4 regions of the Lysinibacillus sp. NPDC093210 genome follow, and region 3 is predicted to be linked to each of the others. Evidence: riboswitches for the same ligand, from Rfam matches in the RefSeq annotation. Region 3 holds a riboswitch; each other region holds the start of a gene.
What was found. A riboswitch is a leader RNA that binds a small molecule or an ion and turns the genes downstream of it on or off. The one in region 3 is predicted to bind S-adenosylmethionine.
Positions count from the first base shown of each region.

Region 1: it holds a riboswitch for S-adenosylmethionine, as region 3 does, so the genes downstream of both, ACIP9C_RS21940 (bifunctional homocysteine S-methyltransferase/methylenetetrahydrofolate reductase) here and ACIP9C_RS17775 (methionine ABC transporter ATP-binding protein) in region 3, are expected to answer to the same signal.
Region 2: it holds a riboswitch for S-adenosylmethionine, as region 3 does, so the genes downstream of both, metK (methionine adenosyltransferase) here and ACIP9C_RS17775 (methionine ABC transporter ATP-binding protein) in region 3, are expected to answer to the same signal.
Region 4: it holds a riboswitch for S-adenosylmethionine, as region 3 does, so the genes downstream of both, metA (homoserine O-acetyltransferase MetA) here and ACIP9C_RS17775 (methionine ABC transporter ATP-binding protein) in region 3, are expected to answer to the same signal.

Region 1 covers NZ_JBIVOE010000014.1:25,334-31,688, forward strand. The annotation lists gene metH (methionine synthase) at 1-866, opposite strand, end outside; gene ACIP9C_RS21940 (bifunctional homocysteine S-methyltransferase/methylenetetrahydrofolate reductase) at 859-2,706, opposite strand; SAM riboswitch class I at 2,798-2,897, opposite strand; gene hemG (protoporphyrinogen oxidase) at 3,023-4,411, opposite strand; gene ACIP9C_RS21950 (methyl-accepting chemotaxis protein) at 4,938-6,227, opposite strand.
Region 2 covers NZ_JBIVOE010000001.1:1,112,865-1,119,219, reverse strand. The annotation lists gene ACIP9C_RS05495 (alpha/beta hydrolase family protein) at 1-706, shown strand, start outside; gene ACIP9C_RS05490 (alpha/beta hydrolase) at 934-1,890, opposite strand; gene pckA (phosphoenolpyruvate carboxykinase (ATP)) at 1,994-3,580, opposite strand; SAM riboswitch class I at 3,783-3,901, shown strand; gene metK (methionine adenosyltransferase) at 4,157-5,353, shown strand; gene ACIP9C_RS05475 (gamma carbonic anhydrase) at 5,717-6,229, opposite strand.
Region 3 covers NZ_JBIVOE010000008.1:79,107-85,461, forward strand. The annotation lists gene ACIP9C_RS17765 (MetQ/NlpA family ABC transporter substrate-binding protein) at 1-91, opposite strand, end outside; gene ACIP9C_RS17770 (methionine ABC transporter permease) at 154-822, opposite strand; gene ACIP9C_RS17775 (methionine ABC transporter ATP-binding protein) at 812-1,840, opposite strand; SAM riboswitch class I at 1,925-2,029, opposite strand; gene ACIP9C_RS17780 (thioredoxin family protein) at 2,085-2,396, opposite strand; gene ACIP9C_RS17785 (toprim domain-containing protein) at 2,410-2,751, opposite strand; gene gcvH (glycine cleavage system protein GcvH) at 3,011-3,391, opposite strand; gene ACIP9C_RS17795 (arsenate reductase family protein) at 3,473-3,826, opposite strand; gene ACIP9C_RS17800 (acyl-CoA dehydrogenase family protein) at 4,148-5,932, opposite strand; gene ACIP9C_RS17805 (acetyl-CoA C-acetyltransferase) at 6,004-6,355, opposite strand, start outside.
Region 4 covers NZ_JBIVOE010000005.1:118,350-124,704, reverse strand. The annotation lists gene ACIP9C_RS13870 (class I adenylate-forming enzyme family protein) at 1-866, shown strand, start outside; gene ACIP9C_RS13865 (YhdT family protein) at 1,065-1,328, shown strand; gene panF (sodium/pantothenate symporter) at 1,328-2,773, shown strand; gene ACIP9C_RS13855 (nucleotide excision repair endonuclease) at 2,872-3,243, opposite strand; SAM riboswitch class I at 3,564-3,673, shown strand; gene metA (homoserine O-acetyltransferase MetA) at 3,778-4,713, shown strand; gene ACIP9C_RS13845 (GerAB/ArcD/ProY family transporter) at 4,790-6,088, opposite strand; gene ACIP9C_RS13840 (hypothetical protein) at 6,115-6,348, opposite strand; gene ACIP9C_RS13835 (Ger(x)C family spore germination protein) at 6,355-6,355, opposite strand, start outside.

The DNA.
Region 1 (6,355 bases), on a different contig from region 3:
CCGCCAACAATGTTAAGCCAGCCTTTTTCAGCAAAACCTTTTAATTTTTGAGATAAAGATTCTGGTGATTCATGATAGCAACCTTCCTCATCTGGCAAACCAGCATTTGGATAACAGCTAATATAGCCGGTAGAAAGCTCCGCTAACGAACGAATATGATCTGTCATAAACTCTGGACCTGTCGCACAGTTTAAGCCGACAGATAACGGCTTAATATGCTCAATTGATATGTAGAAGGCATCAATCGTTTGCCCTGCTAGCGTTGTGCCCATTGGCTCAATCGTGCCTGAAATCATAACAGGTAGTTCTTTTCCAGTTTCCTCAAACGCACGTGACACTCCCAGTGTCCCCGCTTTTACATTTAGCATATCCTGACTCGTCTCAAGAAGCAGTACGTCTGAACCCGCTTCGATAAGCGCCTTTGCCTGTACATAAAAGTTTTTTTCAAGTTCATCAAAGGTAATACCGCCAGTTACTGATAATGTTTTCGTCGTTGGACCCATTGCTCCGGCAACAAAACGGGGCCACTCTGGAGTAGAAAACTCATCCACTACTTTGCGCGCAATTTCCACCGCACGTTTATTAATTTCTTCTGCCTTAGACCCAAGATTGTATTCATTTAATACGAGAGGTGTACCTCCAAACGTATTTGTACAAATAATATCCGCACCAGCCTCTAAATATTTACGGTGAACCTTTTCAAGCACATCAGGTCTAGTTAATACAAGATTCTCGTTACAACCATCAAGCTCCTCGCCACCAAAATCTTCTGCTGATAAGTTTTCATTTTGAAGCATTGTACCCATTGCGCCATCCAGAATTAATATTCGTTTCTCTAGTTGCTCTTCAATCAAGTGCTTAGCCATCTATACTTACCCCTTTTTTCTGTTCATCCAATTGCTCAATAAATTTCATTAACTCTAGCGTCATATCATAGCGTAAAAACGGTGTAATTAAGTAAATACCATTGAAATACTCTGCAGCTACTTCTACTAACTCTTTAGCAATTGCAATCCCTTCTAATGTTGAACGTTCCTTATCTTCGCCACATGCCTTCATGCGTGACAGTGCATCGTCAGATAGTTTGATACCTGGTACTTCATGGTGTAAAAACTCAGCGCTCTTATAGCTCGTTACTGGCATAATACCAATATAAATTGGTGCTTCTAAATGCTTTGTTGCCTCATAAATTTCAATGATTTTTTCTGTCGAATAAACTGGTTGAGAAATAAAGTAATCCGCACCATGCTCTATCTTTTTCTCTAGTCGAGTCACTGCTCGGTCTAGTACACGTACATTCGGGTTAAATGCTGCCGCTACAGAGAAGTTTGCCTTTTTACGAAGTGGCTTTCCAGAAAATGAAATACCTTCATTTAACTGTTTAATCAGCTGGATTAGTTCCATAGAAGATACATCATAAACGCTTGTGGCACCCGGGAAGTCACCTACCTTAGTCGGATCTCCAGTAACCGCTAAAATATCATGAATGCCAAGTGCATTTAAACCCATCAAATGCGACTGTAATCCAATTAAATTACGATCACGGCACGTTATATGCGTTAACGGTCGGACACCGTGCGTTTCCTTCAATAACGCCCCCATTGCCACATTACTAATGCGGGGCGATGCGAGTGAATTATCTGCCATCATCACTACATCAGCGCCTGCTTCATATAATTTTTTCGCCCCTTGAATAAAGCCATCAATTTCTAAATGTCTCGGTGTGTCTAACTCCACAATAACCGAACGCTCGCGCTTTACCTTCTCATGCAATGGCTCATACGTCGCAGGCTCTGCTTCACGTACAACCTGTACTTTTTCAGGCTTGGCAAACTTCTCTTCAATAGGCGTTAACTCTTCTAAATATTTTTTCGCTGCTGCTATGTGCTTTGGTGTTGTTCCACAGCAACCACCGATTAAACGAACACCTTGGTCAACTAGTGCAACTGCGGCACGACCAAAATAATCTGCTTCTGACTCATATACGACACGCCCATCCTCTAAATCTAGCAAGGATGCATTGGGATATGCAGACATAAATGCTTTTTCAGGAAGCTCAACTCCTTCAAATGCTTGAATTGTATGATGCGGCCCTAAACGACAATTTACGCCTACTACATCTGCACCAAGCGCTTCTAGCTCGTGCAATGCCTGATTTAATGCAATTCCATTTTGTAACACGCCTGGTTCATGCATCGACACCTGCGCAATAATTGGTAGCTTTGTTTTGGCACGTAACATTTTCAACGTTGCGCTTAACTCTTCGAAATCATAATACGTTTCAAGTAAAAGGCCATCTGGATTGCCTGCAAGTAACACATTTGCTTGCTCTTCGACTGTCGATAAAATGTCCTCTAACGTTGCATCACTTTTACGAATACCACGAATGCCTCCAATTGTGCCTAACACAAATTGTCCGCCATCTGCTGCGGCACGTTTCGCAATCGTGATTGCCGCTTCATTAAACTGCTGAACTCGCGATTCTAAACCATAGCGTGCTAATTTAATAGCATTAGCACCGTAAGTATTTGTCTGAATCACATCTGCACCAGCAGCAATATATTCTTTATGGATTTTTTCAATTAACTTCGGTCTCTGTACATTCATTTCTTCATGGCAGTACTCCAAGCCGTAGCCATATAATACAGTACCAATGGCACCATCTGCAGTTAATACATGTGTTTTTAACTTTTCTAGCAATCCCATAAAACGTAACCCTCACTTTCCTTGTATCCAAAAATATAAAAAGCCTTCTTTTACAAAAAAGAAGGCTTTAACGAATCGTAATTGTTTTTCCTTCTCATCTTCGACCAAAAAGGTCTTCTGGATTTAGCACCTGACATTAGTTGGTTGCTGAAGCTTCATAGGGCCAGTCCCTCGGCTTCTCTCGATAAGAATGTAGTATGAATTTTTCAAATAATTAAAAGAATCATATCGTTTACAGGCGATAGAGTCAAGACTATTTCACTCAACAAAGGAGATTTCTCCAGAAAAATATCAAATTTCCGCATTTGTTTTACGGTTATACTAGTTTTTCTGCAAGCTCTTCGCCTATTTTTTTACCATTTTGAATACAAGCACCAATGCCTACTCCGAAATAAGAGCAGCCTGCAATCGATAAATTGGGATAGCTTTCTGCAAGCTCAGCTGTTAAGCCCTTCAATGCCTCATGATGTGCTAAATCGTATTTTGGCATTTGATCAATCCACTTGGCCACATTAACTACAGTTGGCTTTTCATCAATCCCTAAACTTTTCTTTACATCGTCTAATGCGACAGCAGCTAGTTCTTCATCTGTCATCTTACATAATTTTTCATACGCAGGATTGATGCTCTTATAAAAGAGTCGTACAAGCAATTTACTATTAGCAGATGTATGCTTCCATTTTCTACTTGTCCAAGTTGCTGCATTGCATTGGACATTTGAATTATGTGACACAATAAAGCCCGTTCCATCTGCTGGTAGCAATGCATCCGGTACATCAAAACCTAGATAAATTGTTATTGCAGAAGCTGTAGTAAATTTCTTAAAATAATGATCTAACGATGGGTCCTGTAATAAGCTTTGCACCGCTTCATTCGGCAGCGCTAATACAACGTGATCAGCCTCAAGCTTTCTATTATTTGCTAATGAAATTGTATATTGCCCTTCATGTTTCTTTACACTTGTTGTTGCTACGCCCTTGATAATTTCTACTTCTGTTAACGTTTCTTCAAGGCGATCAATCAGAGACGATAAGCCTTTTTTAAATGAAATAAACTTTTTATTGGAAGCTTTTATAAATTGTTCACGATTTGCATCAAACCCCTTGATGATGCTACCGTAATCATCTTTATAATCGATTAAGTATGGCAGTGTAGAAGCAATCGAAAGTTGATGTAGGTCACCAGAATATACTCCTGCTAATACTGGCGCTATTTGATTTTGCACAAGCTCTTCACCTAAGTAATACGTTAAAAACTCGCCTATTGAGCTTTCTTTAGTAAAGCCTTTATTCGGCATCGTTAAGTCCTGTAATGCGATTTGCTTACCAGCTTCTGATACAAGCGTACTTGCTTCCAGAGATGCTAAACTCATAGGAATACCGAATGTTGAATCAGCTGGTATTGCATGTAATTCGTCGTTTGTATAGATATAAGATACTCCTGTTTCGTTGTACACTAGCTCCTGTTCAAAATTAAGCTCCTGTACTAGCTCCATGACGCCTTTATGACGAGCTACAATTGAATCAGCGCCTGTTTCCATAATAAAACCCTGGTCATATGCGGAGTGTAGCTTTCCACCTAAGTAAGCATTTTTTTCAACAAGTACTAGGTTTACATCTATTTTTTTCTCCAATACTTGACGTTGTAAATAATGCATCGTACATAAACCTGTAATTCCTCCACCTAATACAACTATTGTTTCCATGAAGAATCGCCCCTAATTTCTTTATTTATCTCCTATTAGTATAAACTGTTTTTGCAAACATTTACGTTCAACCCATTACAAATTTAGCAAAAATGCAGCAATCAAAAAATAAATAGATGAATACTGCCGTTGATTCCGCTACGGGTAAATTGTTTGCGTGCCTGACACCTTACATAACACCTAGCATAACTTTGGCTTCCTATAGCGCAAATATCCACTGTGCTTTTCGCATGCATACTGTGAGCCACAACCTTCACTGTGGCGCGGTTTGTTGTGGCTTACAGTGCGTGCGTTCTCCAAAAGTTTTCGGGGATTTTTACTTAGTTAGTCTTAAAATGCATGCTTGAAATTGTTTGAGTGCCTGACACCCGTTTTCCGATACAAATAAAAATCCACTTCGTTTTCTGTAAGGGGCAAGAGCACAAAGACAATAAAGCTCCTATCCTACCTGCGGAAAGCAAAGCGGATTTTAAATTAATTTTTATTTGAAGGACTTTTTAGCCCCATTTTATAAAAAATCATTAATTTAGTTTAAATTTTGGGCAACATTCGCTAATTTATCTGCTGAAATTGTGACTTCATTAAATGCAAGTCCAAGCTCATTAAGAATCTGAGCCACAGCCATCACTTCTTTTTCCATACGATCACTTTGACATTTAGCTTGTGTCATAGCATCTAAAATTTTATTAAATTGCCCCTCAGTCTGAGCCATGTTTTCCTCACCTGATGCAACTTCTTCCTGAATATGACTAAGCGTGTGGGCAAGCTTATCCGTTCGCTTCGTCGTTTTTTCTAATAATTTAGCTACGGATGTGACAGATTCCTTTGTTTGACTAGATAATTTACGAACTTCATCCGCTACAACACTAAAGCCTTTCCCCGCTTCTCCAGCACGAGCTGCTTCAATCGCTGCATTTAAAGCTAATAAGTTTGTTTGATTTGCAATGTTTGTCACAACATTCATAATCGCTTCCATTTCCTTAGACATTTCTGACAATTGCTTAATATTGTCTGTTATATCATCTACTGATTGAATAATGTTACTCATATTTTTTGATTGATGTTGTAGACATTCCCGACCTTCAATCGCCTGACTTTCAGCTAGCGAACTGACCTGTAATGATCTTTTCGCCAATTCCTTAATCTCATGCGATTGATTATTTAATTGATGGAATGAAGCATTTGTTTCTTGAGAAATTGCAGCAAGACCCTCTGAAGATTCCACGATTTTTCTCTCAACTGCCTCTTTCTCACGTTCTACATTTTCCTTTAGGCGTTCGACTGTACTTTCAAAAGCCTCTAATACAAGCTGCTGCTCAAAATTAGAAATTTTAGAGATTGCACGAATCGTATTAAATTGGTCCATAGGATGTTCTACATATTTTTCTACCAAGTCAATAAATGAAATGGCTAAATCTTGGAAAGCACAAATATACCATTGTGTTCTAAGGCCGATATGTACATGTACTTTTGCGATACTTACTCGTCTTTTATAAAACTCTTCATCTATTGTACCGTTAAACATTTCAATAATATGCCGACGCAATGTGACCTTCAACTTATCTACAGAACTATGTTTATTAATAATATCTACTAAACTTTGCTCAGTTCCAATCATTCCATAAAATCGGTCAACGATTTGATTGATGTTGTCCTCAACAAATGGTTTAAAAGCCTTTAAATATTGCAAATCCAGTTTGGTTAAATTTAACATTTCAATCTGCTTCACCAATGTTTGTGAGTTCGGAACATCCATTGTCACTGAGTATTGTTGTAAATCTAATGCCATTGCCTTTTTCTGTTTTTGAAAAATCACACTTTTCCCTCTTTCATATACGTGTTCTTTTGAAGAGCTGAGCATAATCTATTTCCGTTTACCCAAATATATTTATAAATATACGAAAAAATACCACGACCGCTAATAAATTAACAAGAAAATAATAT
Region 2 (6,355 bases), on a different contig from region 3:
AATTACTTATTTATCACTTGGATTACGGGTTAAAGGCTTGCTAGCAGAGCCTAAGGCAGAAGGTACATACGATGGGTTTTTATATTTACGTGGAGGAATGCAAAGCATCGGCATGGTGAGACCAGCACGTGTTGCCCAGTTTGCCGCACAAGGTTTTATCGTTTTTGCCCCTTACTATCGAGGGAATAGAGGGGGAGAAGGTCGTGATGAATTTGCAGGTCAGGATCGTTATGATGCAGTGCATGGGGTAGATGTGCTAAAGCAATTTTGCAATGATAATATTCATGTGTTTGGCTTTTCACGTGGAGGTATTATGGCGCTGTGGACGGCAATTTTACGTAAGGATATTACTTCAGTTGTTACGTGGGCAGGTGTTTCTGATGCGACAGCTACTTATTGGGAGCGGACGGATATGCGTCGTATGATGAAACGCGTAATAGGAGGGACACCTAATCGTGTACCAGAGGCTTATGATGCACGTACACCTTTATTTGAAGTTGAACATATTACAGCACCGGTGCTAATTATTCACGGCTATCGTGATGAAAATGTTGATATTGAACATGCAAGGCAATTAGCATTTTACTTAGAGGATGCCAATAAGACGTATGAAACGTGGTATAATCATCGATTTGCACATCAATATCCACCTGCTCAAAATCGTGAAACTGTGCGCGCTTTGTGCGAATGGATGAAGAAACAGTGATATTCTAGCAAAGGGACATGTTAAATTGTGTGAGTGACTGGCACTTATAAATCATAAAAATCCACTGTACTTTCCATGGGCAAATGGTAAGCCGCAACCGTCGCTAATCGCGCCGTTTATTGCGTCTTACGCTACTTGTGTTGCCATAGGAGTGTTCGTGGATTTTTATTATGTTAGTTATAAAATATAGGGCTAGAATAGTAAATTGTGTGAGTGACTGGCACCGATTATTTTACGTAGGTGCTTAAAAATGATTGAATTGTTTCCCAATATTTTGCTCCTGCTACATTTTCAGCTCTACCGTGACCTGCACCTTCAACAAGTAGTTTTTCTTTAGGCACATTGGCTGCTTCATAGACTTCATTTAGCATTGAAGAAGGGACGAATGTGTCGTTACTGCCGTGGATAAATAGCATCGGTGTTTGTGATTTTGCAACTTGTTTGACCGTATCAGCTTCACCAAGTGTATAGTCAGCTTTTAATTTCGTTACGGCTGAAGCAAAATACATAATAGGGAAGGCTGGTAAGTGGAAGATCTCTTTTAGCTGATAAGAAAATTCACCCCAAACAGAAGAATAGCCACAATCCTCGATGATTGCCTTAACGTTTGTAGGTAATTCTTCACCAGATGCCATCATTACTGTGGCGCCTCCCATCGAAACACCAAAAAGGACGATTTCTGCATCGTTATTTAATTGGACCGTATTGTCAATCCATGACACGACATCTAAGCGATCATGCCAGCCCATTCCGATATAGTCTCCTTCACTTTTACCATGACCTCTTGCATCAGGAATAAGGACATTATAGCCCATGTCATAGAAGTGTTTTGCATACTTGGTCATCTGTAATCCATCACTTGAATATCCATGAAAAATAATTGCCCATTTATTTGATTCATTTTGATTTTTAATGGAATAGGCATGTAGTTTTAGTTGATCTATGGATTGAATCGTTGTTTCTTCGTAATGGCTGTTAAACCATGTTTCACGAGCCTCTTTCTCTCTCACTTCATTCGGATTAGAAGCAATTAAATTATGTGGTGCATCAAGAACGGCTGATTTATCAGATTGTGGATTTAACGCCAAGTTGTAAAAGTAATTGCCTGCAATAAATCCAGCTCCAATAAATAACACAAATAATGAGACGATGATGCCAACTAGTATTTTGTATTTTTTTTTCATATGTATCCTCCAATACTATCCAAAATATAAAAATTTGAAGAGTATTTTTTATGGAAATGGGTATAAAAAAGGGAACGAATAAATCGTTCCCTTAGTCGCATTATTATTTTAATGGACCACCAAGTTTAGTGATTGCTTCAGAAACATTTGAGAATTTCTTGAAGTTGTCATTGAATAGACCTGCAAGTTCAGCAGCTTTTACATCATAAGCAGCTTTGTCTGCCCATGCATCGCGTGGGTTAAGCACTTCTGAAGGTACACCTTCAACTGCTGTAGGAATGTGTAAGCCAAATACAGCATCTTGAGTCGTTTCAACGTTGTTTAGTTTACCATCGATTGCAGCACGTACCATTGTACGAGTGTAAGAAAGCTTCATACGGCTACCTGTACCGTATTCGCCACCAGTCCAGCCAGTGTTTACTAAGAATACTTGTGCGCCATGCTCATCGATTTTTTGACCTAACATTTCAGCATAAACAGTTGCTGGAAGTGGAAGGAATGGAGAACCGAAACATGTAGAGAATACTGGTTCTGGCTCTGTTACACCACGTTCAGTACCTGCAAGTTTAGATGTGAAACCACTTAGGAAGTGATACATTGCTTGTTCTTTTGTTAATTTACTGATTGGAGGTAATACACCAAATGCGTCAGCAGTTAAGAAGACGATTGTTTTTGGATGACCTGCAACAGATGGATCAACAATATTTTCGATATATTGGATTGGGTAAGCAACACGTGTATTTTCTGTTAATGAAACATCATCGTAGTCACAAACACGAGTTTCAGGATCTACAGCTACGTTTTCTAGTACAGAACCGAAGCGGATTGCGTTATAGATTTCAGGTTCTTTTTCAGCAGAAAGGTTAATTGTTTTTGCATAGCAACCACCTTCAATATTGAATACACCGTTGTCAGACCAGCCGTGCTCATCGTCACCGATTAATTTGCGGTCAGGGTCAGCTGATAAAGTTGTTTTACCAGTACCTGATAAACCAAAGAATAATGCAACGTCGCCAGCTTCACCAACGTTTGCTGAACAGTGCATTGATAGGATGCCTTGTTGTGGTAATAGGTAGTTCATAATACCGAAAATAGATTTTTTCATTTCACCAGCATATTCAGTACCACCGATTAGGATGATTTTCTTTTCAAGTGATACAATAATGAATGTTTCAGAAGATGTACCATCGATAGCTGGATCCGCTTTAAAGTTAGGAGCTGAGATAACTGTGAAGTCAGCAACATGAGAAGCTAATTCTTCTTGTGTTGGACGGATAAATAATTGATGGGCGAAAAGATTATGCCAAGCATATTCATTGATTACTTGGATGCTTAATTGTGAATCTTTGTCAGCACCAGCAAAACCGTTGAATACGAATAATTCGTCACGTTCTTTTAAGTATTTAACTACTTTTACATATAAGTTATCGAACACTTCCGAAGAAATTGGTTGGTTTACTTTACCCCAGTCAATTTTATCTTTTGTGCTTTCTTCTTCTACCGTATATTTATCTTTAGGTGAACGACCAGTGTATTTGCCAGTTTCTGCACGAACTGCGCCATCTACTGTTAACATAGCCTCACCACGAGATGTAGCTTTTTCCGCTAATTGTGGTACTGAAAGTTGAACGTTAATGTTCCCGCCGTTTAATAATTCCTTCAGTTCGTTTGCAATTTCTACTGAATTCATCGATTAAATACCATCCTTTTTTATAGTATTCCCTTGAGTTTGAGGGAGTTTTTCTTAATTTCAAAAATAGTATAACACAATTGCTTTAATAATCTATACTAATTCAAAAATTATTTTCGTGTTTTAAATAACTTTCAACAAAAAGTCATAAAATAATTGACAACGTTCGACCTTTTACGTAAGATGAGGAATTGAACGGATACTCTTATCCCGAGCTGGTGGAGGGTCAGGCCCTGTGAAACCCGGCAACCTGCATGAACTATTTCACGACATGCGCTGGTGCCAACCTGATGCAAGGGGAAAACCCTTGAACGATAAGAGTGAAAGGTTACGAAGTCATTATTCCTTTCCTCATGTAAAGTACGTGAGAAAAGGATTTTTTTTATTTTCATAATGAATGTAAAGGTAAGTATATACAATTCTTTCCTTATTATAATGACGGATCTTTCGAAATCCTCATGTTAAAAGCAACAACGGCTTGAAAGTTCTATCCTTCAGGAGCGAACTTGACATGGGTAATGAGTACCGTATTAATTTCGCAAATGCTATTTGTAAGAGTAATAGGAGGAAAATCAAATGACAAACCGTCGATTGTTTACATCAGAGAGTGTAACAGAAGGACATCCCGACAAAATTTGTGATCAAATTTCGGATGCCATTTTAGATGCCATTTTAAAAGAAGATCCAAATGCACGTGTAGCGTGTGAAACAACTGTAACAACAGGATTAGTATTAGTAGCAGGAGAAATCACGACTTCTACTTATGTAGATATTAAAGGTATCGTGCGTGATACGGTAGCAGAAATTGGCTATACACGCGGCAAATATGGCTTTGATGCTGAAAACTTAGCAGTACTAGTAGCAATTGGTGAACAATCACCAGATATTGCTCAAGGTGTAGACCAAGCATTAGAAGCGCGTGAAGGTTCTATGACTGACGCAGATATTGAAGCTATTGGTGCAGGTGACCAAGGATTAATGTTCGGTTACGCTTGTAACGAAACACCCGAGTTAATGCCTTTACCAATTAGTTTAGCGCATAAATTAGCTCGTCGTTTAACAGAAGTACGTAAATCAGGTGAGCTAGCATATTTACGTCCGGACGGTAAAACACAGGTGACAATTGAGTATGATGAACACAACATCCCAGTTCGTGTCGATACTATTGTTATTTCAACACAGCATGACGAAGAAGCGTCGCTTGAGCAAATTCAATCAGACTTAAAAGAGTTAGTAATAGCACCAGTAGTACCTAGTGAGTTATTAGATGCTCAAACGAAATATTTCATCAACCCAACAGGTCGTTTTGTTATTGGTGGACCTAAAGGAGATGCTGGACTTACTGGACGTAAAATCATCGTTGATACATACGGTGGCTATGCACGTCATGGTGGTGGTGCATTCTCTGGTAAGGATGCTACAAAAGTAGACCGTTCAGCTGCATATGCTGCTCGTTATGTGGCAAAAAATATCGTTGCTGCAGGTTTAGCAGAACGTGCTGAAGTCCAACTTGCTTATGCCATTGGTGTAGCACAACCAGTATCAATCGCAGTAGATACATTTGGTACAGGAAAAGTAAGCGAAAGCGAAATCGTAAAGTGGGTTCGCGAACTATTTGATTTACGTCCAGCAGGCATCATTAAAATGCTAGATCTACGTCGCCCAATTTACAAACAAACGGCTGCTTATGGTCACTTCGGTCGTACAGATTTAAATGTGCCTTGGGAAAATACGGACAAGGCTGATGCATTAAGAGAAAAAGCTAGTCTATAAGCTATTTTATAAAGAGCATTCGTATATGTGGTAAACATACGCAAATGTTTTATTGAAGGGGGCTACTTAATGGCCCCTTTCTAACTTGCTTCAGCATTCATACCCCACTTCTAAAGGTTGGATTTGAATGCTGAAGCAAGTTAAAGGCCCCGGCGGATGTCATAGATTTTCTAAGGAGCTTTTAGAGCAGACTGTAAAAAATCTGGACGCAATTATGCCTAGGCGTAATTGATTGCAAAAAAATTCGCGTCTTTCCGTTTACCTTGGAAGGATATCGCGAATTTATTTTTTATCCTATATAACTTTGTTTCTTACTAGAGCACTTACACCTATATCGTAGCCCGCGTATTTTTAGGGCATCCATTATTTTTGAAGAGATTTGTAATATTGACCTTTTTCTGCGTATTCTCTAACAATACGTTCCATGTCTTCTTTATCTTCAGCATTTAATTCACGTACAACTTTTGCTGGACGACCTAATGCTAAGCAATTAGGAGGAATGACTTTACCTGGAGGTACAAGACTACCCGCACCAATAAATGCACCTTCTCCTATCTCTGCCCCATCCAACACGATTGATCCCATACCTATTAATGCATTTTTTCGAATTGTACAGCTATGTAAAGTTACTTGGTGTCCAACTGTTACTTCATCTTCGATTATTAATGGATATTTTGGACTTTGATGTAGACAGCAAAGATCTTGGATACTTACTCGTTTACCAATTATTGTTGGTGATACATCGCCTCGAATAACTGTATTAAACCAAATAGTTGTCTCGGCACCAATCGTTACGTCACCAGTAACGGTTGCATAGTCAGCTATAAATACTGATGGATCGATATTAGGTGTTTTGTCTTTAAACGGATAAATCATGCTAAACGCCTCTTTTCTTTCTTTGATGTAGTATTATCGTATCAAATGCGCAATTTTATGCAAATATAATTTTATTATGACGTGAATATTTCGTTATAATCATTGTGTAACTATTTATTTAGGAGG
Region 3 (6,355 bases):
TTGAACCTGCTTCGTCTTTGTTACCAGCACCACAAGCTGCTAAAGCTAGTACAAGTACTGATAAAAATAATCCTGCTAATAACTTCTTCATTTGTATACACTCCCTTTATTTGTTCAAACAATATGTTAGCGGTAAAAACCGGGTTAACCTTTTTAACGTTTGTCAGTTTTCGTTGTAATCATATCGCCAATCCATTGAATGATAAATACGACTACTAAGATCAAAATAGTTGCCATTAATGTCACATCTTGGCGATTACGTTGGAAGCCATCTAAAAAGGCTAAGTTTCCTAGGCCGCCAGCACCAATAATTCCAGCCATTGCCGTATACCCAACGAGTGCTACAGCCGTTACGGTAACTCCAGAAATAAGTGCTGGTAATGATTCTGGAATTAGTACTTTCCAAATAATTGTGGACGTTTTAGCACCCATCGAGCGTGCTGCTTCAATAACGCCTTTATCAATTTCTCGTAATGCAATTAATACCATTCGTGCATAGAATGGTGCAGCACCGATAATAAGTGCTGGTAGGGCTGCATTTGCTCCTCGAATTGTCCCAAGTAAAAACTTCGTAAATGGTATTAGTAAAATAATTAACACGATAAATGGAATCGAACGGAATATATTAACGACCGATCCTGTTAAAAAGTTAACGATTTTATTAGCCCATAATTGGTTTGGACTCGTTAAAAAGAGGATTATGCCAATGGCTAAACCAAGTATAAATGTTACGACTGTTGAAAGTGTGGTCATATAAAGTGTTTCATATGTGGCTGTCCACATTTTTTCCCAGTCGACATTCGGAAAGAGACTAGTTAGCATTTGCAATCACCTCCGTTTGTACTTCAACTGTATTTAAATAATTTAGTGCAGCTGCTACATTTGTATCCGTGCCGTCAATTTGCACAATAAGAGTACCGTATGCGCCATTTTTAGTTTGCGAGATATTGCCATGGACAATACTAATTTCCACATCAAACTGTTTTACTAAATGCGATATAACAGGCTGCTCTGTTTTTTCACCAACAAAGACAAGCTTAACAAGGTGGCCCGTTGGATAATTTACTCTAAGCTGTGCAACTGTCTCCTGGGTTTCCTTCGTATCGGTAATTTGAGAAACGAATTTTTTAGTAATCGCCGCTTGTGGTGCTTGGAACACTTGTAATACTTCCCCACGCTCTACAATTTCTCCAGCTTCCATTACCGCTACACGATGACAGATTTTGCGGATTACATGCATTTCATGGGTAATTAATACAATTGTTAAGCCTAATCGTTCGTTAATGTCGACAAGCAAATCAAGAATTGCATCTGTTGTTTCTGGATCGAGTGCCGATGTAGCCTCATCACATAACAACACTTCAGGATTATTGGCAAGCGCTCGTGCTATACCAACACGTTGCTTTTGACCGCCTGATAGCTGTGATGGATACGCCTTGTCACGTCCTTCTAATCCAACAAGCGCAATAAGTTCTTTCACACGTGCGTCTCGCTCACTCTTAGCTATACCTGCAATTTCAAGTGGAAAAGCGATATTTTCAGCAACTGTTCTTGACCAAAGTAAGTTAAAATGTTGGAAAATCATACTTACCTTTTGTCTAGCATCACGCAACTTTTGACCCTTAATAGATGAAAATTCTTGATTGTTCACCTTCACCGTACCTGTTGTCGGCTTTTCTAAACCGTTTAATAAACGAATCATCGTACTTTTACCAGCGCCACTATAGCCGATAATGCCAAAAATCTCACCTTTGTTAATCGTAAGATTGACATCTTTAACAGCAGTTAATTCGCCATTTGCGGTTTTGTATTTCTTCGTAATATTTTGAAGCTGTATCATAGCGAATACTCCTTTTCTCATATAGAAAACCCCTTCACTCATAGACAAGTAGAAGGGGTCACGTACTTTATACGCTAAACCGTTCTCTCATCTTTCAAAGAAAAATCTTTGAGTGATTTGGCACCTTTTCACATATGTGATGGTTGCCGGGCTTCATAGGGCACTTCCCTCCGCCGCTCTTTATAAGAGTTCGATATATTTAATAGTTTTTAATATAGTTGTTACTTTACCATGCTAGCAAAGTTCAGTCAATTGGTTTTTTTAACAATTCGTATAAAAACGGTACGGATTGAAATGCATAAACCTTCTCTATAACTTTTCCACCATCGCTAACGAGTAAACAAGGTACACTTTCGATTTGAAAATCATAAGCTATTTGCTCTAAAAAATTTATATTTGCCTTACCTAATTTTAACTGCGGCAGTAACTGTTCTATGATATCCATCATTTTAGATGCAACTGCACATGTTCCACACATCGGTGTATATAAATAAAAGGCAGTTTTTTCACCTGATTTTACAGCCATTTCCCACTGCTCTTTTGACCATTCTTCCATTTTTCACGCAACCTTACAAAATATATTCATTATGAATGGAAAAATGCGCGCGTAATAAAATCATCGCAAGCACTTTCCTCGGTGTAGTTTCTACTTCTTTATAAGTAGGCATTGTCCGCAAATGCTCCGCCTCAGGATAATGTCTGTCCATTAATGCTCGTAGTTTATCTCCTGATGCATCTGCATCAAAAAATGTATATAGCTCACAGCCCTCATATGGGTCGAGTAATTCTTCTAATTGATGCACACCAATTGTACCATTTGTACAAAGTATTGTAACATCTTCACTCAAAATAGGTTCTATTTGAAGCTTATCCGAACGGCCTTCCACGATTAAACATTTCCCTTCGAACATCACGCCACCCCCATTTAGACAGTTATCTACTACAACAATTCATTGCAATTACCGGATTCAAAACGATGCATAGATCTGCATGTTAACAATCATTTCCACATGTCTCTTCGCAATTTGGACAACATTTTGGTGAGTCACTGTACTATCGTTTACTCTTGCAGAGTTAAGCTTTGTACACATCAAATTAACAACTAATAACTGGTGTTATATAATAAAAAACGCCGGTATGTATGCCGACGTTTTTCTATTATAGGCTTGTTTATTCTGCAATCATTTCTTCGTATTGTTCTGCAGTCATAAGGCTTTCAATCTCTGAAGCATCAGCAGGCTCTACAACGATCATCCATGCTTTTTCATATGGTGATACGTTTACGAATTCAGGGCTATCTTCTAAATCTGCATTTACTTCAACTACAGTACCTGAAATTGGTGCGTATAATTCAGAAACAGTTTTTACTGATTCTACGCTTCCAAATGGATCATCTGTTTTAATTTCGTCGCCAACTTGTGGAAGCTCAACGAAAACGATATCTCCTAATTCAGATTGTGCGAAATGTGAAATACCGATACGTACTTTACCATCTTCTAATTTTACCCATTCGTGTTCTTCAGAGTAACGTAAGTCTTTAGGTGTGCTCATGCCAAAAACCCCTCCATAAATATGTAATATATTCACTTTCAGTGTGCCATACTTCTTTCATAAAAACAAGGATTAAAGCTGTTATTTCCACGTTTGTTCAAAATCTGATTCCTTAAAACCTAACGTTACTTTTTTTCCATCAGTAACAATCGGTCGCTTAATTAGCATACCGTCAGAAGCAAGTAGTGTGAGCTGTTCATCTTCCGGCATTTCCGCCAGTTTATCCTTCAACCCAAGTTCACGATATTTCATGCCAGATGTATTGAAAAACTTCTTCAGTGGCTGCCCGCTAGCTTGCCAATAACTCTTTATTTGCTCTTTCGTAGGTGGTTGTTCAACAATGTGTACCTCTTCGTATGAAACGCCATTGTCGTTTAACCACTTCTGTGCTTTTTTACAAGTTGTACATTTAGGGTAATGGATAAATTGAATCATATTTATAGGCTCCTCTGCTATCATTTCCTGTAGTATACCATCATAACTAGTATGAGCCAAAATGAAACATTTATTGGCTAGTTACGCAAGATAAATTAGTAATGTCGAATGCGCCTATTGCCATAGATTTTCACTATGGACGGACGGTCTGACCAGCATAGAAATTGTTTGTGTGCCTGGCACCTCGTATATGACACTTAGCAAAGATTCCATACAAAGGCACCGACATGATAAAAGACAACAAGAATGATCTTCTCGTTGCCTTTTGTCGATATTCTGATCCTAGCTACCCTATAGCAAGTAGCTAGGTCAAAGATTATATTATACGATGAATTTTTCTGCTTCGATTAGTTTAACTGAAGCTTCACGCTTTTTAGCAATAAGGTTATAGGGATTGTTACGAGTCAGTTTACGTAATGCTGACAATGTCATACGTGCAGCATCTCCATCTGCTGAAGCAAGAATTGTATCCTTTGCCTCTTTCTCAATTTCTGCAAATGCTTCTTGGCAGAAGATTTGTGTGTAAAGTAGTTTTTGATTTGATTTTTCTGCACCTTCACGCGCTATTGCCTTTTCTGTACGTAAAACAGCAGACTCCATAGCGAATAATTGGTTGGCGATATTGGCAATGTTCACTAATACCTCTTGTTCTTGGTCAAGCTTCGCTCCATAACGTTGTGCTGCCATACCAGCTGCTAACACAGCAATTTTCTTCGCATTTTTCACAAGGTATTTTTCTTGTGCTAGTGGCTCTGTGCCTACATCTTCAGGCATTAGCATAAGAAGTTCTTGTTGTAAGTTTTGTGCGACCTGTAATAATGGCAATTCACCTTTTAATGCTTTTTTCATAAAGGTACCTGGTACAATCATGCGGTTAATTTCATTTGTACCTTCGAAAATACGGTTAATTCGGGAATCGCGATAAATACGCTCCACTTCATACTCTGCCATAAAGCCATAGCCACCATGTAATTGTACCGCTTCATCTGCAATATAATTCAATGTTTCCGAACCAAAAACTTTTGCAATCGAACACTCAATCGCATATTCAGCAATTGCATTTGCAATAACTTTACCTTGTTTTTGTTCTTCAGGGCTTAACTGGCTTAAACGATCTTCAAATAAACCGACCGTACGATAATTTAATGACTCAGAAGCATATAATTGAGACGCCATTGTCGATAGTTTTTCTTTCGTTAAGTTGAAATCCGAAAGCTTCGTTTTAAATTGTTGACGTTGGTTTGTATATTGAATAGCTAGCTCTAAAGCACGTTTTGAGCCACCGATTGTTCCTACACCTAATTTATAACGACCGATATTTAAAATGTTAAACGCAATTACGTGTCCACGCCCTACTTCACCTAGTAGATTTTCTACAGGGACTTCTGCATCTTCAAGCACTAATGTACGAGTTGAAGAAGATTTAATACCCATTTTCTTTTCTTCTGGACCTACAGAAACACCATTATAGGCACGTTCCACGATGAATGCTGAGAATTTATCGCCATCGATTTTTGCGTACACAACAAAGACATCAGCAAATCCAGCGTTAGTAATCCATTGTTTTTCACCGTTTAATACATAATGAGTACCAGCAGCATTTAGCTTTGCAGTCGTTTTGGCACCTAAAGCATCCGAACCTGAACCTGGCTCTGTTAATGCGTAAGCTGCAATTAATTCACCAGAAGCAAGCTTCGGTAAATACTTTTGCTTTTGATCTTCGTTCCCGAATAACACGATAGGCAATGAACCAATTCCTACATGTGCACCATGTGTAATCGAGAAGCCTCCAGCTACTGACATTTTTTCAGCGATTAATGCCGAAGATACTTTATCTAAGCCAAGACCTTCGTATTCTTCTGGTACATCTGCAGCTAATAAACCAAGTTCACCAGCACTTTTCAGTAGACGTACTGAATGCTCGAACTCATGATGCTCTAAGTTTTCAACTACAGGTAATACCTCATTAGCAACATACTCTTCAGTTGTTTTAGCAATCATTTTATGCTCATCTGAAAAATCTTCTGGTGTAAATACGCGGTCTAATGCCACGTCCTCAATGATAAATCCGCCGCCTTTAATGATATCTGTTGTTTTTTCTGTCATGTTAAATTCCTCCTTATTTTTAGGTGCCAGGCACTCACACAATTCGCAATTCTCAAATAATTTCACATAACTTATAAAATTTCAAATACTCCAGCAGCGCCCATACCACCGCCGATACACATTGTAACTACACCATATTTTTTGCCTTGACGTTTCAGCTCGTGAATTAGCTTCAATGTTAAAATTGCACCTGTTGCACCAAGTGGATGTCCTAATGCAATTGCACCACCATTTACGTTTACTTTCTCTTGGTCGATGCCTAAATGACGAACAACTTGTAATGATTGTGAAGCAAATGCTTCGTTAATTTCCCACAAATCAATATCTTGAATTGATAAACCTGCAATTTCAAGCGCTTTGGGAACTGCTACGATTGGGCCGATACCCATTACTTCTGGTGGAACTCCGCCAACCGCAAAGCCT
Region 4 (6,355 bases), on a different contig from region 3:
CCATCCCGTTGCTTATGGCAGGAGGTACGGTGGTAATTGGTGATAAGTTCGAAGCGGAAACGGCACTTAGAGCAATTAATCATTATAAGACAACCATTTCTTTATTTGTTCCAACAATGTATCAGGCAATGATTTCAACAAATTACTTCCAGATAAGTAATTTTCCATCTGTGAAAGTGTTCTTATCTGGCGGGGCACCGTGTCCACTCCCGATATACGATGCATTTTTTAACAAGGGACTTTATTTTAAAGAAGGCTATGGATTAACGGAGGCTGGGCCGAATAATTTTTATATTTCTCGTGAAGATGCCTATTTAAAAAAAGGAGCAGTAGGGAAAAGCATGCAATTTAATGAAGCAAAAATTATGAATAAAGAGGGGGAAAATTGCACTGCTCATGAGGTAGGAGAGCTATTTGTCAGAGGTAAGCATATGTTTAGATTTTATTGGAATAATCAGCAGGAAACTGATAATACGATACGTGATGGGTGGTTAAGGACCGGTGATTTAGCCACAATGGATGAGGATGGTTATTTCTATATTGTCGGTCGCAGGAAAGAAATGATAATTAGTGGTGGTGAAAATGTTTATCCACAAGAGGTAGAGCAATGTTTATTGCGTCATCAGCTCGTAAAAGAAGCGGCAGTCATCGGGGTACCGGATAACTATTGGGGCGAAATTGTAACGGCATTTATTGTTTGCCAACATGAGACAGATACGCTAGTTGAAGAAGTGGAGACACTATGTCGAAACGAATTAGGTCACTACAAAATCCCTAAAAAAATTATTATTATCGATGAATTGCCAAAAACAATCGTTGGCAAAATCGACAAAAAAGCGCTTCAAATGCATTTGAAAAGCTCTTGATCATAGATAGAATATGAGGAAACGCAGGTGGCTTGTGTGCGAAATCGCCACTAAGGCAAAGAAGCTGCAGGAAACTTAGAATTTACTTCATTCAAAAGGCATTGTTCGCTAACTTTCGTTTTTTTTATCTATTTTTTCACAAAGCTTCCCATAATACCTACATACCAGTAAAATAGAGTAGGTTAGGGGGATTCTATATTGAAAGATCAACGCTTTAAAATTGCGCATCGTGAAGCGCTCATTGGCATTGGACTTGTAATTGTCAACTTTGCTATTTGGTACGGCTTTGCATATGGCCTAGGCTCGGGGGATCCAACAAAATATACGTATGTTTGGGGTTTCCCTGCTTGGTTTTTCTATAGTTGTATCGCTGGAACAGCTTTTATGATTGTCTTAATTTGGCTCGTCCTAAAACTCTTTTTCAAAGATGTTCCATTTGAGGATGGGGAGGTGGATGAATAATGCATTGGCAAGTTATTTTTCCGCTCTTCATATTTTTAATTATCATTTTTGGAATAGGTATATGGGCGAATAAACATGTCCGTTCATCGAACTCGTTTTTACAGGAATATTTTCTTGGTGGTCGTGAAATGGGAGGCTTTATTCTAGCGATGACCATGATTGCCACTTACGGAAGCGCAAGTAGTTTTATTGGTGGACCAGGTGTCGCTTATAATAAGGGACTTGGATGGGTACTGTTAGCGATGGCGCAACTACCTGCGGGGTATTTTGTATTAATGATTTTAGGCAAGAAATTTGCGATTATCGCTCGCCGTTATCAAGCGATTACATTAATTGATTTTTTACGTGAACGCTATAACAGTCATGTCATCGTGATTTTATCTGCAATTAGTATTATTGTCTTTTTATTTTCTGCGATGATGGCACAGTGGGTAGGTGGAGCGCGCTTAATTGAATCATTAACGGGTTTAAATTATACTGCGGCACTCTTTATTTTTGCAGCGTCGGTATTAATTTATGTTATTATCGGGGGCTTCCGAGCTGTAGCTTTAACGGATACGGTACAAGGTTCGATAATGGTAATTGGTACTGTTATTTTACTAATTGGGACAATCGTTGCGGGCGGGGGAATAGATCAAATTATGACATCCCTTGTTGCAGAAAATCCAAAACTCGTGACCCCATTTGGTGCAGAAGGAGAACTTACTCCGTTGTATGTCTCTACATTTTGGATTTTAATAGGAATTGGCGTAGTTGGGCTACCTCAAATTGCAGTTCGTGCTATGAGCTATAAAGATTCAAAAAGTATGCATTTAGCGATTATTATTGGTACCATCGCCATTGGGACAATTATGTTCGGTATGCACCTAATTGGTGTGCTAGCTCGTCCAGTAATGCCAGGCATTGAAATTGGCGATAAGGTGATGCCACTACTAACGTTAAAAGTTTTACCGCCATTTTTAGCGGGTATTGTTTTAGCAGCACCAATGGCAGCAACGATGTCTACGGTTAATGCGTTGCTCATGTTAGTTAGTTCAACAGTCGTGAAGGATATTTATTTAAATTACGTGAAGCCAACTGCCAGCGATGGAGAAATTAAGCGTGCAAGCTTTATCGTTACTACAGTAATTGGTTTAGCAGTTGTTGTATTTGCGTTAAATCCACCAGACTTACTTGTGTGGCTTAATTTATTTGCATTTGGCGGCCTAGAAGCTGTCTTTATTTGGTCAGTCGTTTTAGGCTTATATTGGAAAAAGGCTAATAAATACGGCGCTATTGCTTCCATGATTACGGGCATGACGTTATATATTGTAATCGATCGCTTTTATCCGTCAATCTTTGGCATGCATACAGTGACAATCCCAATAGTGGCTTCATTCATTATTTTTGTCATCGTAAGTTACCTAACAGCTAATAAATTTAAAGATGAAAAAATATTTATTTAAATATCAAAATACCTTGGGAGGATAAAGCTCTCAAGGTATTTTGCATTTTTGAGGAAAAAAAGAAAAACCGTTAGCATATTTCATGCTAACGGCATTTTTTAATAAAATACTTTTTCAAGATTATATTTTGCACGGAATGTGTTAATTGCATAAGTTTCGTAAATTTCACGTTCCATTGGATCATCAATTTCATATACTTCAATTTTGAAAATTTCATCACGGTATTTTTTCATTGGTGATACATTATCTTCAAAATGCTTTTTAATGCGTTGACGAATTTTACGCGCTTTCCCTACAAACAATAGCTCATTTTTTTCGTTGTAGAATAAGAAAATGCCACCTTTTTCGCGAGTGATTTTATGGAAATCAATAAAACCATGGAATGGCGGGATTTCTACATCCCCAGGTTTTAATACTTGCTCACGTTGACGAATTACCAAGTCTGGTTTTGGGAGTTCAATTTTAATCAAAATATTCACGTTCCTCTCTGTTACTAAAGGTATATGTTAACATAATACCTCCTTGATTACCATTCCGATTTATTTGTACAAAAATCTATTTACTGCGCATAGCTGTAATCGGGTGTAATTTGTCATTTGTTTGTCATCTACTTAGGCTAATAGATGTTAAAAATGATTTTTAAGCCGTATTTACGTAATCTACAAAAGCTTTAGGTAGAATTGATTATAGTGTTTAACAAAAAATATACTTCCATTCATTTAAATACTAAATATTCTATGTATTATTGAAATTCTTAATCGTTCATGATACAATTCTTTTTAATTAAATAATCTTATCAAGAGAAGCTGAGGGATTTGGCCCGATGACGCTTCAGCAACCTCTAACAATGTTAGAAAGGTGCTAATTCCACCAAAGGATTTTTCCTTTGAGAGATAAGAGTGAACGTGATAATTATCCTTCTCATTCTTGCTCTAAAGGAATGAGGGGGATTTTTTAATTTTTATTAGATAGAGAGAAAAAATTAACGAAAAGGGGAATTCAATATGCCTATTAATATTCCAAAAAACTTACCAGCTGGAGAACATTTACGTGGGGAAAAAATATTCGTAATGGAAGAAGACCGCGCCAAAACGCAACAAATTCGTCCTTTAAATATTTTAATTTTTAATTTAATGCCAGAAAAAGAAAAGACAGAGCTACAATTACTGCGATTGCTCGGTAATACACCATTACAAGTGAATATTACATTTTTAAATACAGCAACACACGAATCAAAAAATGTTAGTAAATCACATTTACAGCTATTTTATTCGACGTTTAAAGAGGTTCGCCATCGTCGCTTTGACGGTATGATTATTACGGGGGCTCCTGTTGAAAAAATGGCATTTGAAGAAGTGAATTATTGGGAAGAAATCTCAGAAATAATGGATTGGTCCGTGAAAAATGTTACGTCTGTAATGCATATATGTTGGGGTGCACAAGCTGCGTTGTATCACCATTATGGTATCGGTAAATTTGAACTGCCAGAAAAGTGTTCTGGAGTATATTCACATGTCATTACCGATTTAACAGTCGATCTAGTGCGAGGCTTTAGTGACTTATTTACAGCGCCACATTCACGCTATACATCGGTTTCTATTGATGAAGTACGTAAGCACCCAGATTTACGCTTACTGTCCTATTCAGAAGATGCTGGCGTTTTTATTGTGCAGTCAAAGGATAATAAAAACATAATGATTACAGGTCACTTAGAATACGATGCGACAACATTAGCTGATGAATATTACCGTGATGTTGAAAAAGGAATTGATATTGCGATTCCTGTTAACTATTTCCCGAATAATAATCCTTCTAATGAGCCGATTAATACATGGCGAGCACATACGCATTTACTTTTTTCGAATTGGCTTAACTATTATGTTTATCAAGAAACACCGTACGAATGGGACTTTGTTGATGAAATTGAATACCATATTTAATTTGGAACTATACCATTTTGCAGTTAGAAAAACCACATTTCTCATTAAAAGTGAGAAATGTGGTTTTTGTGTTAACTTATTGAGATTCGGAATTTGGTTTGGTCGCATCTTGCTGCTTTTTTGATTCTGGTTGTTCCTTTGGAGCTTGCTGCGTTTTTGATTCTGGTTGTTCCTTTGGAGCTTGCTGCGTTTTTGATTCTGGTTGTTCTTTTGGAGCTCGCTTGTCTTTTGGTTGTTGTTCTTGAGATTCTTGCTGATTACTTGAAGAGCTTTGATTGTCTTCATTCTTTTTTATTTTGCGAATTTTTGCGACTGTTAGTAACAACAATGGAAGTAAAACGGTTAATAATCCTGAATACAACGGCCAAATATTCTCATTATAATTATTTGAATGGACGATATTCGGGTGAGCAATTTGAGCCAGTGCAACCATACATAATCCAAGTGGTAAAATGAGTGGACGAGGATCTTTTATTTTCAATATTTGTCCTAGACCAAGTACCGTTGCGTAAAAATAAATGAATGTTCGAATGTAAATGGATATAATCCACATAACAGCCATGATAATTTCAACGCGTTGAAAAAAATTACCTATAGAAATTCGTTGAGCTAGCGCATAGCTTGGAAATGTCTTAATTGATGTATTAGTTGAGCCAAGAACAAGTGTTGAAAGGGCAATAATGAGAATTAAGACAATTCCACCTAGCAGTGTGCCGATATAATATCCTTTTTGAGCTGCTTTATGTACATTGACTCCAGAAGGGAAAAACATAAGCAACACAGCAAGTGGGAAAGAAAAAACACTCGTAAAGTTTAGCGTACCGACGATTAATGATTTTGTGTCTGTTTCATAGACTGGCATGATATTTTCAATATTGATTTGAGGGGAAATACAAATAATAAAAATAATAAAAATTAACAAAAATATTGGAAAGAGTATTTCCACTGAACGTGCAAAAACTTCAATCCCTAAATACGACGCGAAAACGATAATAATCGTAAATAAAACAGCAAAGGACAGAGTAGGCGTTTCAGGCATCACTTCCGTTTGCATAAAAATCCCGATGAAATATAATAATTCGCTTGCTGAAAAAAATGTTAAAGACATAAAACAAAGCGATGTCAAAGTACCGATGAATTTGCCGAATATTTTTCCGTTCGCTTCAATAAACGTAAGGTTTGGAGTTTGATTTCCTAATGATACAAAGAGCTTTATTAATAAAAAGCTTAATAGTACACCAATAGTCGCTCCAATCCACGCATCTTGGCTGAGTTTTTCTGTAATACTTGCTGGCACAATTAATATAGCGGTTCCAATTGAATAGAGAAGGGTAATGACTGTAAATTGTCTTGCGCTAATGAGTTGTTTATCCATCGTACACTACCCTTTCTTTTCATTTTTTATTGAAAAAATGTAAGTAAAAATTTTCTAATAGGCGTTAAAATAAATGTAATGAAATCTAAAGGACTGGGAATGTTCTTTTTTAATCCAATGGCAATATTTAATGTCGCTCCTATGCTTAATATAATGGAAAAGACGATAATTGTTTTTTTTTCGCCTTTTTTCTTTAAATTAGGAATGACACTGTAGGCAATGGCTAAAGAAAATACTACGAAAACAATCGTTATAAACATCGCTAGC